Regions from separate parts of the Peribacillus sp. FSL P2-0133 genome, predicted to be linked through region 2. Evidence: riboswitches for the same ligand, from Rfam matches in the RefSeq annotation. Region 2 holds a riboswitch; each other region holds the start of a gene.
The links. Region 2 has a riboswitch for thiamine pyrophosphate ahead of tenA (thiaminase II). Riboswitches for the same ligand answer to the same signal wherever they lie in the genome.

Region 1 (4,204 bases), 1.0 Mb from region 2:
GAATGATTTTTTTGTCTATTACGATTGAAGCAGCTACGCTTAAGCGACGCTTTTGACCCATTGATAATTGAAACGGATGTTTATCCCGATGCGCCTCAAGGCGGAACACTTTAAGCAATGATTGGACTCTCTCATCTATTTCTTGTTGCGGCCTTTTGTCAATTCGCAATGAATAGGCAATCTCTTCATATACAGTATTTGCAACGAACTGAAACTCGGGATTTTGAAAGACAAACGTCATATGATCCGTTGGGTTTTTCACCCTTTTAATGGGGGTCCCCATTAATTCATACTTACCATTCGTTTTTATGAACTGCATCAGTGCATGCAAAAGAGTACTCTTCCCCGCGCCATTTTCTCCCCTGATTACAATCCATTCCCCTGAATGAACCTTCAGCTCTTCAACCTTGATTTTTTCCTCTTTATTCCGAAAACCGCTAAATCCTTGCACATGCATAAGGAGTGAACCATCTGTAAATTTGTGTTCACGAATTGGTGCATACTCATTTACATATTCATCCCAAACACCAGGGAACCAAATTCCATGTTCTTTCATTTCATTTTTATATTGTGAAAGAATGGTGTCTCTTGGACCATCAGCCATGATTTGACCTTCATCGTTTAAAAGCACGATTCGTTCGATGAATTCTAAAACATGGTCAATTTTATGCTCGACGATAATAACCGTTTTGTCTCGTCCGACTTCCTTCAATAAGTCCCAGATTTCTTTTGTTCCTTCCGGATCAAGCATGGCGGTCGGTTCATCTAAAAATATTACTTCTGGTTCAAGGGCCAATACTGAAGCGATTGCCAGACGCTGTTTCATCCCGCCTGATAATGTTTCTATACTTGTATGGCCTAGGTTCAATCCTACTTTACGGAAATGATTTTGGATCTTCTCTCTCATTTCTTCTCTAGGGATGGAAAGATTCTCAAGTACGAAGGCAATTTCCTCATCGGCAAATGGCATGCAAAACTGACTATCAGGGTCTTGAAAAACATATCCCCATGAAGAAGGGCATTTCAATTTATCCGCTTTCATCGGTACTTCGATGGAATTCGGAATCAATCCGCTTAACACTTGCAGAAGTGTGGATTTACCACACCCTGATGGTCCCAACAATAACACTTTTTCTCCTTTATCAAACGATAAGGATAGATCCTTGAATATCAAAGATTCATCACCGGGAAATTTCATTCTTAACTTCTCAACTGAAACGATTGGTTCCATGGCCCTCAACCTCTACTTTTGATCCAGTTCTGCATAATCTTTACTTGTAACCGGACGAACAAGATTGGTTACTCCTGTTGCTTCCAGAACCTTGACTAGATAATAGGCAGTCACACCTGCAAAGAATATGGAACCCACAAACCTCGCTATCATGAACAACAAAAGATTCCAAGTAGAAAGCGCACCTATTTCCCCGTATGCAAAATCCATTATTACTGATGCAAGGCAGGAAGCTATCGCAGCTAAAACAGCCACCGACATATTGAATTTTTTATATTTGAACGCCATGAACACCAGCTCCGCGAACAAACCTTGGACCACCCCATATAACAGTACGGTCAGCCCCCAAGGAGAACCTAGAAAGAATTCCCCGGAAGCTGCAGCAATCTCCGCCAAAAGTGCCACACCCGGTTTCCGTAAAATTAAAAAGGCGACGGGACCAGCTATAAACCACATTCCATAAATAAGTTGATCCAGATGTAATCCTAATGGTTTAACGGAATAGTAAATCGAACCCCAAAGGATATAAACGATTCCAAATGCTACCGCAATCACGATCGTGACTAATATATCAGTTAATTTCAATCCTTTTTTCATTATTTCATTCTCCTTTATACTTCTAGTGTTTCCTGATGCACAGGCCATGTCTCTAAACGATAAGCCATTTCCCAAAATGAGTATTCATATTGGCTGCTAAGGATAAAATGCTCTTTCATTCTCTCCTTATCTTCGTCTGTTACTTTTTCAGCAATCTCATCAAGCCTCGCAATTTGTTCTTCCACCAAAGTGCGGAACCACTCTCCTCCGTAAGCCGCTATCCATTCTTGATAAATCGGCTCTTCGGGTACGCACCCTTGCAGCTTTTCACCTATTTCATAATACAGCCAGTAACACGGCAAGATAGCTGCAATAACATCCCCTAAATGTCCCGAATAAGCTGCACGATACATATGGGAAGTATAAGCATAAGCAGTCGGGGCAGGTTTGAACTTTTCCCTTTCTTCTTTTGTGATGCCTAATCTCTCAGAAAAATTCTCATGAAGCCTCAACTCCGCTTCATATGTTCCTTGTGCATGGCCGGCAAGCCTGCTTGTTGTATGTAAATCTGTAGCTTTTACTGCCCCTAAAGCTTGAACCCTGGCAAAATGAGATAAATAATAGGCATCTTGCATGACATAAAAACGAAAACACTCCAATGGTAATGTGCCATCTCCTATTCCTGCAACAAACGGGTGATTAAAACTAGCTTCCCAAATATGATCAACTTCCCGACGAATTTCCTCTGAAAACTTCATGTCCATTACCTCCAAATTGTATTTTTCAATGAATCTTACAGAAAAAAACCTTTATCACCCCATTTTTTGCAAACAAAAAACCACTTTCTTAAACGTAAAGAAAGTGGTTGTACTTGAAAAAATACAGAAACGTATTGTTCCAGACCCCACTTCCCTACGCTGGTATAAACCAGATCAGGTTCTAAGGGTCTTAAAGTCATACTTTAATCTCAGCTTCTGCGGTAAAATCAACTTTTACCTATAAAGCACCCCTAGTGGTACAAATTGTATATTTAATTTTCATTTGCCTTTATATTAACACGATAAATCCAATTGTCAAACGTATTAGAAAAAGTTTTCAACCTAATGCTTTAGGTTTACTAGCCTTTCAATCTTGCATAACCACCTAACTTGATTGATTAAACCATTGTTAATCCACCATTTACGGAAAGAGTTTGCCCCGTAATATACCCGGCATCTTCCGAAACGAAATAGGCAACGGCATTGGCAATGTCCTCTGGTTGAGCTAGCCGACGAAATGGAATCGCTTTTTCCAAGGCGCCTGCTATACCTTCATTATAAGAGCCTATTTCTTGAAATAGGGGCGTATCAGCAGGACCTGGCGCAATACAATTGATGTTGAGTTTGTGACGTGCCATTTCTCTTGCTATCGTTTTTGTGAAGGCAATCACCCCTCCCTTAGCAGCCGAATAAACTGCCTCTCCACTTGATCCTACTCTAGCTGCATCGGATGCAATATTCACTACCTTTCCGTAACCATTTTCAATCATGAGAGGTAAAATTTCCTTGCAAGTATGGATCTGCCCAAGTAAATTAATATCGATAATCCTTTTCCAAGTGCTAGGATCACTTTTTAAAAAAGGTTCCACCTTATCCCAGCCTGCATTATTAACCAATATATCTATTCTATGATAATGGTTCACTGATTCTTCAACGGCTTTTTTAACACTTTCTAATTTCGTTACATCACAATGGACCGCTCTAGCTTCAAAACCCGACTTTTCGATTAAAGAAACCGTTTCCTCAGCATTTTTATGATTTATATCAGCCACTATGATGTTAAAATTGCGAGAAGCCAATTTTTTTGCAATCTCTCTGCCAATTCCGCTTCCAGCACCGGTAATAAATGCCATTCTTTTATTCATCATATTTCCCTCCGCTTTCACCATTTAGTCAATATGGATTTATTTAAACTGCTTATATATTGTCGATTATCTTTTCATTTATCATTTCCCGGAGCCGGAATTTCTGGATTTTCCCGCTTGCCGTACGAGGAAAATCATCCATTATTTCAAGAAATTCAGGCCAATATTGTTTGGCCAAACCCTTTTCCGAGAGAAATTCCTGCATGGAATCCATCGTGATCGGGCTCTTGCCCGTTTTCATGCTGATACATGCACATGCTTTTTCCTGAAGACGGGAATCTGGAACCGCAATAACCTGAGCACTAGAAATATCCGGGTGTTCATATAATACATTTTCTACATAAGCGACTGGAATATTTTCACCGCCACGTATGATTATGTCTTTGTTTCTTCCAGAAATTCGAATATATCCGTCTTCATCCATGAATGCTCGATCACCGGTAATGAACCATCCGTCACTATACTCAGCTAAAGTATCATCGATCCGTTTAAAATAGCCGACAAAAAGAGCCGGACCCTTTACTAATAAAGAG
Region 2 (4,204 bases):
AAGCTATTGCGTATCGCTTCAGAAATATAGGTCTTGGCCTGTTCGATCGACTGTTGCAATGGCAGCCCATTTGCCAGGTTTGATGTAATGGCAGATGATAGAGTACAGCCCGTGCCATGAGTGTTTTTCGTATGAATGCGCTCTCCCTTGATCCATTGGAAGTCAGTCCCATCATAAAAAAGGTCATTTGGATTTCCTGCTGCATGGCCTCCTTTAAGTAAAACGGCTTTGGGACCCATTTCTTGTATTGAAATGCATGCCTTGTAGAAATCTTGTTCCGTTCGAATCGACAAGCCAGTAAGTACTTCCGCTTCCGGTACATTTGGGGTTACAAGTGTTGCAAGCGGAAGCAAATCCATTTTTAAGGCAGAGACAGCCTTTTCGCCGAGCAAATGATGGCCGCTTTTGGAAATCATGACAGGGTCAAGGATAACGATGGCAGGCAAGAAGGTTTTAAGGGACGCAGCGACAGTTTCCACGATTTCTTTTGATCCAAGCATGCCTATTTTTACTGCATCGACATGAATATCTTCAAAGATAGCTGCAATTTGATCTGATATGATTGCTGTTTCAATTGGCTGTACTGAACGGACTTCCATTGTATTTTGTGCGGTTACGGCTGTGATGGCAGACATTCCAAAGACACCATGTGCAGAAAATGTTTTTAAATCCGCTTGTATTCCAGCGCCGCCCCCTGAATCAGAGCCTGCGATGGTTAATGCTGTTTTCATAAAAAAACCCCTTCATATAATTATTTTTTAGAAGTATTTTAAGTAATATGAAAGCTAAAATCGCACCAGCGAATGAACTGAGCATAAAAGCCGGTAAAAAACCAAAAAGAGCAGCTTTTTCTCCCAATAGGAGGAGGGCAAGTGGATAACAGGCTAGGGAACCGAGAATACCGGTCCCGATCACTTCCCCTAAACAGGCGAATTTTAAGCTTTGTGTTTTTCGATAAAGGATGGCAGCCAAAAGTGCACCGATCATGCTCCCGGGAAAGGCAAAAATTGAACCGGTACCAGACATGTTTCTAATGATGGAAACTAAAAAAGCTTGTGTCACAGCATAAGCTGGCCCCAATAGAACGGCAGTCATGACATTTGCCAGATGCTGAATAGGAAAGACCTTTGCAAATCCTGCAGGTATGAAAATAAATGAACTGGTCAGCGTCGTTATAGCCGTGATCATGGCAGTCAACGTCAGTTTCTTGATAGGATTCATCATCATGTCAACGACCTACAGCGGCCAATCCTGCTCATTTTGAACCATATCCCAGAATAAATATTCATATCGGGAAGTAACCAAAAAGTGCTTTTCTAATCTAAGAAGTTCCGTTTCTGGCATGCCTTCCGTCAATTCTTCCAACAAAGCGATCAGCCATTTGTGTGCTTCACCGAATTCAGGAGATGAATAGGACCTTATCCAATCTGCGTAGCGATTGTTTTCCAATGCTGCTCCATTTTGTTCTTTTAATAGCAAACCGATTTCATAATAATCCCAAGCGCAGGGCAGGAGACAGGCGATCAAGTCTGCCAAAGTCCCATGCTGAGCTGCATTTAGCATGTATCCTGTATAGGCTAGAGTGGTTGGAGTAGGCTCTGTATCTTCCAATTCCTTGGAACTGATCCCGAATTCGGAAGCATAATGCCGATGAATATCCATTTCCACTTGAAGGGTTTCATTTAAAATACTCGCAAACTTTGCCATGGTTTCGATGTTATGAGCTTTGATGACACCTAAAGCAAAGAGCTTGGAATAATCCATAAGATAGATATAGTCCTGCTTCAGGTAATAGGCAAATTTGTTTTCAGGAAGCGTACCATTTCCAATTGCCTGGACAAAGGGATGTGAATGGTTCCTTTTCCAAATTTCTTTTGACCGTGCATGTAGTCTATCACTGAATGGTTCTAATTTAACATTCTCCATTGTTCATCCTCCTTTAGAATGGATCTCCTTGTTAATGAAAAAACCCGTTCCTGAATACGGAACGGGGTAGATGGATATAGTCTGTAAATGGACGATATCATCCACTTCCCTCCGCCGGTATGAGCCGGTTCAGGTTCAAAGGGTCCGGAACTAATTCCATCTCAGTCTTAAAAAAGACTCCCCTAGTGGTGTGAATTGTATGTAATTACTGACATCATATCAGAAAGACAAGAAAATGCAACCCGCATTTGAAAGAGGGACCATTTTATGTCCAGGAAAAAAGGGAGAACCAGGTAATTGACTTTTGATAGTTATTAGGATAAAATCATGTCTACATCATTTATATATCGATTTCTTATCCAGAGAGGTGGAGGGACTTGGCCCAACGAAACCTCGGCAGCGGACCCGTTTTGGGAACTGTGCTAAATCCAACAAGCATATGCTTGGAAGATAAGAAGAGCCGTACGGACACTGTCAGCCTCTTCTTGAATTAGAAGGGGCTTTTATTTTTGGGAAATAACGTTTAGTGACATAATGGAAAAGGTATATATAATTTGGTGAAAATCAAACAAGTTGATAAAGTTTAGCTAACTAGAAGCAGGCTCTAGGAAGACTAGGAAAGGAGCCATTTACATGGCAGAATTATTTAAGAGGATTGAACAGAGGAAGGCAAAGCTTATTGAAGAGTTATTGGCCAATGGAGTATACAAAACCTCTGATGAAAGGCACCTTTATGATGCCCCATTAAAAGTACTTGAAGATGAATATAAGATTGTTATAAATAGACCAAATACTGAGTCACCTTCTGAATGGATGACATAGTAAACGATGGACTATATTTTGGGTTTTTGGATAAGGGATATGATGTAAGCATTCGCAGTCTACACTAGTGGATGCTTTTTTTGCGTTTGATAGAAAATGACACAAAATATACATAATTTTAGAATGAAATAGTCATTTTGTCACATTTATCCTTTAAAATAACACATTTAATTTCTGAAAAATAGTTGATTTTTACTAGTAGTTTCATTATGATGAAAGTGTAAAAATATTGAATAAATGGGAGGTGGCTATATAATGCCTTGCCGTAAGGTAACGATAGAAAAAGTAGAAGAGAAGAGAAAAGAAATGATCAACTTGGCAGCAATTTACGGCTTAACAAGTCTGCTAACTGTTCAAGCCAGTCAAGAATTGGATATGCTATTAAATGCGTTAACAAGTAAAAGAGATTCTGAACATTTTCCCCTCCAGAAAGCATATAGGTATTTTTAAATTAGCCAATTCGACCTCGATTAATATGAAAAAGCTACTGCTCAAGGCAATAGCTCTAAAGAATAATATTAAATTTCGACACGTTTACCAAGAATGACCAAATCCCGCTCAATGCCATCCAGCTCGGCAACTTGAGGTAAATGTGCCCATTCTTCAAACCCGAATTTGGAAAAAAGCTTAAGGCTTGGTGTATTGTGGGCGAATATGAAACCCAATAGAGTCTTAACACCTAATTTTGGACTCAATTCAATGGCCTTTTGAATCGAAATTTGTCCGATTCCTTTTCCCCGGAAATAATCATCAATATAAATGCTGATTTCGGCAGTGGAATTATATGCCGGTCGGCCATAGAAGGATTGGAAGCTCATCCATCCAGCAGTTTTCCCTTCTATAGTAATGATAAATAGCGGTCTACTTTCTGAATGATGTTCCTCAAACCATTTAACCCTCGATTGGACGGATACAGGTTCCGTATCTGCCGTGACCATTCTTGAAGCAATTGTCGAATTATATATTTCAACAATTCTGGGTAGATCAGATAGTTCTGCCTCTCTAAACTCTATGTGCTCTTCCATGATTTAAACTCCTAACTATCATTTATTCAATCTCCAGAATGAAGGGTAATCCCGTTTTTTGTTTAAGGGACGGTGAATGACACTCAATCCATTGAAAGTTTTATATTATCATACACTCTTAAATCTTTATCTGACAATTTTTTTATGTTAAGACTGCAGATTTTTTGGGTATGTAAAAGATTAAATACTTCTAGTAAAGAGACAAGAGGAGAACCAAATGAAAAAATTGGCAGGTTTATTGATTATAGTACTAGTTATATGTTTTGCTGCATATGAATTTCAGGCCTCGGAGTCGGAAGATGTGCAAAGGGTGATGGCTTTTGGAGATTCATTAACCTATGGAAAAGGGGATAAGGACGGAGAAGGATATATAGAAGGCCTTGAGGATGAATTGAATAATCCGCAATCCGAACAAAAAGTGAGTTTTTGGA
Region 3 (4,204 bases), 610 kb from region 2:
TTCAGGGGAATCCGGAAATGTGACGACTGACCCTTCAATTGATGAACGAGCATATGCCAAGTGAACTTGAATAAGGGTTTTTGGTAATGAGATGGAGTATTTATATTATATAATGATAGTGACAAAAGGAGGATGTATAGATGGCATATAATTCGGCAGCAGAACTTTGTGAAGGGTTTGGGTATCCGCCCGTTCACGTTAAATTGACGATAGAGATCGTCGATAAGAGATTGGGACCTGTAACGGCGGAAGCAGAGATTGCCATCAAGCCTGTTAAGTCAAAGGAATATCTAGAAGTATTGGTGGAAGAATTGGAATCGGAGCATATCTTTGCTGATGAAAATGGCAGTATCTATGGCAGCTTCGGCATCGATCAAAGCATCCAGATATATGATGAAGTCCTGACTACAATTCCGTTCGAAGAGTTAATAGGAAAGGAAAATTGGAAAGAGACAATTGAGGAATCAATCACTGTGGATAAGCTAAAGGAACAACTGGGGAAATCCCTCAATGATTATCAATTCAGTGATTTGAGCGGGAAATATAAATTCAGGAAAAGATGTACGATAACGGAAATTCAATTCATAGAATAAACCAAAACTGGAGAAGGCGAAATGCTTTCTCTTTTTTCGATGCTATCATAATCAAATGTTTATAGTGACACAATCCGTAAGGTTTTTTAAACATACACAATGACAAGGAGAGATCAGTAAGGCTTTTTATAGTTTCAACATACATTTTTTTATGGTTTTACATAGGGTAATATATTGATAAGGACTTTTACAAGAAAACGAAATGTATATTTTAAAAGATAAAAAGGAGAATATATGAAAATTGGTTTGGTACGGCACTTTAAGGTGGCACATGAATTTCCCACTGGGAGACCTGTGACGGCGGATGATATGAAGCAATGGTTTGAGGACTATGATGCAGCGGATATCATTTACGGAACGACTTTATTTGGTGTGGAGGAATGGCAGGAATGTTATAGCAGTGATATGTCGAGAGCTGTCAAGACAGCGGAACATATCTATCCAGGTACGGTTCATCGGATGGAGGAGCTGCGGGAAATACCTTCCCCTCCTCTTAAAGGAAAGGTTAAGCTGCCGTTCATCCTTTGGGCCATCTGGATTCGCTGCTGCTCGGTAATCAACAAGCAGACAAGGGCGGAAATTAAGATCGCAGAGCGAAGAATCAATAAAGTATTGGATGAGGTCTTAGCAAAGGGGGACAGGGATGTTCTGATCGTGAGTCATGCCGCCCTCATGGTATATATAAGGAAAGAGCTGATACGACGTAGGTTCACTGGTCCAAAATTCAGGATTGCCAGTAATGGAAAGCTTTATGTATTTGAAAGATGATAAAGGAGAAAATATTAGGTTTCCCACCAGAAAGGGTAAGTCATTTTTGCTTATTTTAAGAAAGAGGAAGGCATTTTCCGAATAGTTATTCTTTTTTTATTGGTTGTGGTTTATTATTGTAATAGTGTAATTTTTACGAATTCAATAATAGGGAAAGAGGGGTGGACATTTTGCTGAAGGCAGTTTTTTTTGATTTAGATGATACATTACTATGGGATCAGAAAAGTGTAAAAGAGGCTTTTGTGGCCACATGCGAAGTGGCTAAGGAGAAATATGATCTGAATGTCGACGAGTTTGAAGAAGCGGTGCGAAAGGAAGCACGTGAGCTTTATTCTTCTTACGATACATATGCATTCACTCAAATGATCGGAATCAACCCATTTGAGGGATTATGGGGAAATTTTCAGGATGATCATGATGAATTCCGGAAGATGGCCGGGATTGCACCGGCTTATCGGAAAGAAGCGTGGACGAGAGGTTTGAAGGCATTAGGGATCGATGATCCGGAATTTGGGCTTGAACTGGCAGAACGTTTCCCGGCCGAGAGACGCAAAAAGCCATTTATCTATGAAGAATCCTTCCGTGTTCTGGATGAATTAAAAGGGAAGTACAAATTGCTATTGCTTACGAATGGATCTCCTGAACTGCAAAATACCAAACTTGAAATTACGCCTGAACTGGTTCCTTATTTCGACCAAATCGTGATTTCAGGCGCATTTGGACGAGGTAAACCAGATGCCTCCATTTTTGAGCATGCCTTGGAAATCATGGAGCTTGATAAGGATGAAGTATTGATGGTCGGCGATAATTTAATGACCGATATCCTTGGAGCATCACGGGTAGGTATAAAGTCGGTTTGGATAAATCGCCATGATAAGGAACGGAATGAAGTGATTCCAACCTATGAAATCAAGCATTTAGAGGAGCTTTACCCAATCCTTGAGAGCCTGGGGAAATAATTAACGGTCCTCTCCAAATAACAAATTTTGGAGAGGTGTAATGAAAATATTAGGTCTTTCAAATTATTTACAGAATGAAAAGGGTGATATATAGTTACCCTGTAATCAATTAAATTATTCAGACTAGGGGTGTCCAATAAAAGTTGGGCTGAGAGAGAAGCGCTTAAGCTTCTTAACCCTCAGGACCTGATCTGGTTCATACCAGCGTGGGGAAGTTAGAATCTACTAAACAATGACATTTCAATTGGTCATTTCTTTAGTCATACTAACGTTAGCCGGGTCTTAAATATGAGATCTGGCTTTTTCGTGCGAAATGGATTGGATTTTGTCCTTTTTAAATGAACTTAAAAAGGAGAAATGAAATCATGATGAGTAATTCTGTAAATGACATGAACGTTTCAATTATGTCCAGTTTTGCCGGGAGTAAAAAAGTGTATGTTGAGGGATCTAGACCTGATATTAAAGTACCTATGCGTGAAATTAAGTTAAGTCCGACTACAGGGGCATTCGGCGAAGAGGAAAATCCGCCTTTACGAGTTTATGACACAAGCGGTTTTTATACGGATTCAGATTATCCCATTGATATTCGTAAAGGTCTTGCCCCGATTAGACGAAGCTGGGTTGTGGAACGGGAAGATGTTGAAGAGTATGATGGCCGTGAAATAAAGCCCGAAGATAACGGGTATAAAAAAGTTGAGTCACAATCCAACGCCGAAGTTTTTCCGGGATTGAAAAGAAAACCATTGCGTGCAGTGAAAGGCCAAAACGTAACCCAGCTCCATTATGCCCGTAAAGGTATCATTACTCCAGAAATGGAGTTCATTTCGATCAGGGAAAATGTAGCCCCTGAGTTTGTAAGAGAAGAGGTAGCTAGCGGACGGGCTATCATTCCGGCAAATATTAACCATCCTGAAAGTGAGCCAATGATCATCGGACGTAATTTTCATGTGAAAATAAATGCGAATATTGGAAATTCCGCTGTTAGTTCATCGATCGAAGCTGAAGTGGAGAAAATGACTTGGGCTACACGATGGGGTGCAGACAATATAATGGATCTTTCCACTGGAAAGAACATTCACACGACTCGGGAATGGATTATCAGAAATTCACCTGTGCCAGTTGGGACGGTTCCGATATATCAAGCATTGGAAAAAGTGAATGGAGTCGCGGAGGATTTAAATTGGGAAGTTTTCCGGGATACATTAATCGAGCAGGCTGAGCAAGGTGTCGATTACTTCACCATACACGCTGGTGTGCTTTTGCGATACATCCCAATGACAGCAAAGCGAGTTACGGGAATCGTTTCCCGAGGGGGCTCCATCATGGCACAATGGTGCTTGGCCCACCACCAAGAAAGTTTTCTCTATACTCACTTTGAAGAGATTTGTGAAATCATGAAGGCGTATGATGTCTCTTTCTCATTAGGTGACGGCCTCCGTCCGGGATCCATTGCAGATGCAAACGATGAGGCACAATTTGCTGAATTGGAAACACTTGGGGAACTGACGAAGATTGCTTGGAAGCACGATGTTCAAGTCATGGTGGAGGGACCTGGTCACGTACCGATGCATTTAATTAAAGAAAATATGGATAAGCAGCTGGAAGTCTGTCAAGAAGCACCATTCTATACCCTGGGACCATTGACAACGGATATAGCTCCTGGATACGATCATATCACTTCTGCGATTGGTGCTGCCATGATCGGATGGTTTGGAACTGCCATGCTTTGTTATGTGACACCGAAAGAGCATTTGGGACTTCCGAATAAAGAGGATGTTCGGGTAGGGGTCATAACTTATAAAATTGCGGCCCACGCAGCTGACCTTGCTAAAGGTCATCCGCATGCAAGAAAACGGGATGATGCCCTTTCGAAAGCTAGATTCG
Region 4 (4,204 bases), 2.9 Mb from region 2:
TTACTAAAGCACATCTTTTAGCCTTTTTGTTCATATGGTCAGCCTTGGCTGTTTATACATTATCCATAACGAAATGGGGTCAGGCAAGTGCCCGCAGGTTCAAAGGCAAAGGGAATATTGGTGCGTGAATAACAAAAAATGCTTGGGAGATTTCTCCCCAAGCATTTTTTTTATGCTGGTATTTAATGAAACGGCTATACGGCATAGGGGAAATGCCAGGGTCATGAAAGGTAAATATTCGAACCTATTTCAGAAACAATACAATTGGAAAGGCTGACAGGACTGTGATCAGGCTTTGCACGGGGGATATTTAGTTGGAATTTATTATAGAAGGAACTATCCAGGAAAATGATATGATCTGTCAGGAATGCTGATATGGTGGCGAACGGCTTTCTATTGCTATTTAATTCAGTGATGATTCCCTGTGCACTGGTAATCCCGATCCCGTGGCCATAAAAGAGGTTATTTCCTAATAATATGGCATTTTCACCTTGCCATTCAGGAGTTGCCTCGTCGTGTTCAGGGTTTTTGAAGTAAACGCAATCACCTGGTGAATAATCCCTTCCTTGATGAATGATGAGAGCCATATTTTGTGGAGGGTGCCAGTCATATAAAACTAGGTTTGAAAAAAGGTTGTCGAAATTCCTCGGGCCGATTAAATCCAAAATGGCCTTTAAAAAAGTGACGACTATTGCTGTCCCGCATTCGAAAGCATAAAGCCTTCCATTTATGAAAATGTCAACGATTGCAGCATGAGGGAGAATCCCTGGCTGAAGGGTAAAGGTGCCATCCTTTGAAAGGCGCCAATATTGTTTATTGGATTCCGATTCCTCAAGTGTGGAAAATTCTACATTACTTTTATCCAACGCAATAGCTGCCGCAATGACTCGATTCCTCAGTTGAATCTCGAAATTAAACTCTCCAAAGTTCCGATATTCAAAAACGTTAGAATCCTCCGCCAGCAATTGGACAATTTCAAGCGATTTAGCAGATGCTATTCCTGGTTGGATTTGACTGACATCTAACCATTTGTGATTAATCTTTATCATGATCATATCCACCTTTTGCTTATGAAATTAACGGTTTAAAAACCGGTAAACAAAAATGTCTACATGTAATGCTCATTATATGAATGCAAGCTTTGAATTGACTATTTGGAACGTGTCAGCCACCGTTGCAGCCGAGAATGATTGGAATGAAAAGAGGCAGAATTTTATTGCTTTCATTCCAAAAGATGTTTTGCTAGATATCCTAGAGTGCAAGGAATACCTTTCCAATTAGCGAGAAGAAGCAAATTAGTATTCCTTTTTCCCCATGAATTGATATAATGAGAGAGAAAAGTTCATATGTGCGAGAAATGTAGGGGGGCCAGTATGCTGGCTGAGATTGCATCCTTTAGATGCTGACTCTTTGAACCTGATCTGGATGATGCCAGCGGAGGGAACATATTATTACTGATTTTCTGTTTTGTATGTTAACGTCCGAATTCATCTTCGGGCGTTTTTTGCTTTTTTATCCAGTATTTGAATAAACCCTGGAGCCCCATTATGGTTCCGGCATATGGAACTTATATGATGTGTAGGAGGATAATGACTTGAATAAATTCTTGCCACTGTTAACTTCGTTGTTCCTTTTGGCTGGATGCGGTGCAGGCGGAACTAATGAAAAAGAAGAAGCATCTAAAAATGAAGGAAATGAAAAATTAAAAAAAGTATCGGTCGTGCTCGATTGGACACCGAATACAAACCATACAGGATTGTATGTAGCCAAGGAAAAAGGTTATTTTAAAGAACAAGGTCTTGATGTGGAAATTATCATGCCAGGTGAAGCCGGAGCTGATAAGCTTGTCGCTTCAGGGAAATCTGAATTTGGCGTGAGTTACCAGGAGGGCATAACGCAGGCCCGCGTGCAGGGCGTGCCGATTGTTTCGGTAGCTGCCGTCATTCAGCATAATACCTCGGGATTCGCTTCCCCTGAGGCAAAGAACATTAAAACTCCCAAGGATTTTGAAGGGAAAACGTATGGCGGCTGGGGGTCTCCGGTTGAAAAGGCCATCATTGATTCACTCATGAAAAAAGAAAATGCGGATGTAAATAAAGTGGATATAGTCAATACAGGAGACACGGATTTTTTCACTTCGGTTAAAAGGGATATAGATTTTGCCTGGATTTATTATGGATGGACAGGCATTGAGGCTGAATTGCGAAATGAAAAGCTTAATATGGTTTACTTAACCGAATACTCTGATAAGCTTGATTACTATACGCCTGTATTAACTACGAATGAAAAGATGATAAAAGAAGATCCGGAGACTGTTAAAGCATTCGTTCAAGCAGCTTCGAAAGGGTACCAGTTTGCGATCAAGAATCCTGACGATGCAGCGGACATATTAATTAAGTCTGCACCGGATCTTGATGCAAAACTAGTGAAGAAAAGCCAGGAGTGGCTTGCAGACAAGTATCAGGATGATGCTCCGCGATGGGGTGAACAAAAGCTTGAAATTTGGAAGAATTACAGTGATTGGATGACTGAAAATAAGCTTCTTGAAGGTGATTTCGATCCTGAAAAGGCATTTACCAATGAATTTTTACCAAAATAGGAGGAAATACAATGGCCAACTCATTAATTAGTATACAGATTATTCCTAAAGGGGAAAATGTCATCCCTATGGTCGATGAAGCAATCAAGATCATTGAAGAATCAGGTGTCAAGTATGAGGTTCACCCGCTAGAAACGACAATGGAGGGTGAGCTTTCCGAACTTTTTGCCGTGATAGAAAAAATGAATGTAAGAATGATTGAAATAGGATCGCCGAATGTCATTTCCCAAGTGAAAATATTATATCAGCCAAGCGGGATTACGATGGATACGTTAACGGAGAAATATCGCGCATGATCGGAAGGGGAATTTGGAAGAAGGGGGCTCCCTTCTTTCTTTTATTATTGTTGCTGATAGTATGGGAGTCAGTGACAGTCTTATTGAAAGTCGAAGAATGGCTGCTTCCCGCTCCATCGGCCATTTTCATTGAAGGAATTGAGTCGTCCCGCAATCTTTACGGACACCTTATATCCACAACCGAGCTTGCGTTGTCGGGTTTTTTTATTGGAAGCTGCATCGGCTTATTGATCGCGGCAATTTTACACCTATTTCCCGGTGTGAAGGACGCGGTTTATCCTCTGCTCATACTATCACAAAATATACCCATCATTGTTTTGGCGCCGCTCTTGGTGATCTGGTTTGGCTTTGGCATGCTGCCTAAGTTAATAGTGATTTCGCTTGTATGTTTTTTTCCGGTGGCGGTTGCATCATTGGAAGGTTTTCGCCAGACACCATACGAACTTAAGCATTATTTCAAGATGATGGGAGCGGGAAAAAATCAGTTATTTTGGAAGCTGGAACTTCCTCACTCGATTCCGTTCATTTTCTCCGGCCTGAAAATTTCAGCCACCTATAGTGTAATGGGTGCGGTTATTTCGGAATGGCTTGGAGCAAAATCGGGGATTGGTGTTTATATGACTCTCGCTTCCTCTGCGTTCAGGACAGATCGGGTGTTTGTTGCCATTTTCATCATCATGGGAATGAGCCTGATCTTTTTTGGAATCATCACCATCCTGGAGAAATACTTAGTTTCTTGGAAGAGAAAGGAGGGCGAAAAGGATGAAGCTGGAAATTAAAGACGTCTCCTATTCTTTCGATGATAAACAGAATATATTGGAGAAGATGAATTTCCATGTGGATGAAGGAGAATTTGTCACGATCCTTGGGCCATCAGGCAGCGGTAAAAGTACATTGTTCCACTTGATCGGCGGCATTTTGAAGCCGGATCATGGCATCATTTCACTGGATGGTAAAAAGATAAATGGCTTAAAGGGCCATATCAGCTATATGCCTCAGCAGCCTTCCCTTTTACCTTGGAGGACGGTATTGGAAAATGTTTTGCTTGGAAGTGAACTTGCTGGGGTCAGAGATAAAGAAAAGGCAAAAGCCCTTTTGATGAAAGCTGGATTAGAAGAGTACGAGAAAGCATATCCGCATGAATTATCTGGTGGCATGAAGCAAAGGGCCGCATTCATCCGGAGTATCTTAAGTCCACAGGACTTGATGTGCTTGGACGAACCCTTTTCTGCCTTGGATGAACTGACAAGATTGCAAATGCAAAAATGGCTGTTGTCGGTTTGGGAAGAAAATCGGAGGTCGGTGCTTT

Region 1: another riboswitch for thiamine pyrophosphate. It lies ahead of tenA (thiaminase II); the one in region 2 lies ahead of tenA (thiaminase II).
Region 3: another riboswitch for thiamine pyrophosphate. It lies ahead of thiC (phosphomethylpyrimidine synthase ThiC); the one in region 2 lies ahead of tenA (thiaminase II).
Region 4: another riboswitch for thiamine pyrophosphate. It lies ahead of MKY17_RS20660 (ABC transporter substrate-binding protein); the one in region 2 lies ahead of tenA (thiaminase II).

Annotation. Positions count from the first base shown of each region.
Region 1 is NZ_CP150254.1:2,485,560-2,489,763, reverse strand. Features, by position in the region: gene MKY17_RS11925 (ABC transporter ATP-binding protein) at 1-1,231, opposite strand, end outside; gene MKY17_RS11920 (ECF transporter S component) at 1,244-1,828, opposite strand; gene tenA (thiaminase II) at 1,843-2,526, opposite strand; TPP riboswitch at 2,661-2,789, opposite strand; gene MKY17_RS11910 (SDR family NAD(P)-dependent oxidoreductase) at 2,925-3,671, opposite strand; gene MKY17_RS11905 (AMP-binding protein) at 3,724-4,204, opposite strand, start outside.
Region 2 is NZ_CP150254.1:1,444,158-1,448,361, forward strand. Features, by position in the region: gene thiD (bifunctional hydroxymethylpyrimidine kinase/phosphomethylpyrimidine kinase) at 1-731, opposite strand, end outside; gene thiW (energy coupling factor transporter S component ThiW) at 700-1,221, opposite strand; gene tenA (thiaminase II) at 1,237-1,926, opposite strand; TPP riboswitch at 2,016-2,120, opposite strand; SAM riboswitch class I at 2,279-2,383, shown strand; gene MKY17_RS06965 (Fur-regulated basic protein FbpA) at 2,560-2,748, shown strand; gene MKY17_RS06970 (aspartyl-phosphate phosphatase Spo0E family protein) at 3,004-3,198, shown strand; gene MKY17_RS06975 (GNAT family N-acetyltransferase) at 3,267-3,773, opposite strand; gene MKY17_RS06980 (GDSL-type esterase/lipase family protein) at 3,991-4,204, shown strand, end outside.
Region 3 is NZ_CP150254.1:834,836-839,039, forward strand. Features, by position in the region: gene MKY17_RS04035 (hypothetical protein) at 141-593, shown strand; gene MKY17_RS04040 (histidine phosphatase family protein) at 828-1,361, shown strand; gene MKY17_RS04045 (HAD family hydrolase) at 1,532-2,320, shown strand; TPP riboswitch at 2,436-2,550, shown strand; gene thiC (phosphomethylpyrimidine synthase ThiC) at 2,686-4,204, shown strand, end outside.
Region 4 is NZ_CP150254.1:4,295,007-4,299,210, reverse strand. Features, by position in the region: gene rarD (EamA family transporter RarD) at 1-128, shown strand, start outside; gene MKY17_RS20665 (protein-glutamine gamma-glutamyltransferase) at 222-1,049, opposite strand; TPP riboswitch at 1,352-1,460, shown strand; gene MKY17_RS20660 (ABC transporter substrate-binding protein) at 1,595-2,599, shown strand; gene MKY17_RS20655 (thiamine-binding protein) at 2,611-2,895, shown strand; gene MKY17_RS20650 (ABC transporter permease) at 2,892-3,674, shown strand; gene MKY17_RS20645 (ABC transporter ATP-binding protein) at 3,658-4,204, shown strand, end outside.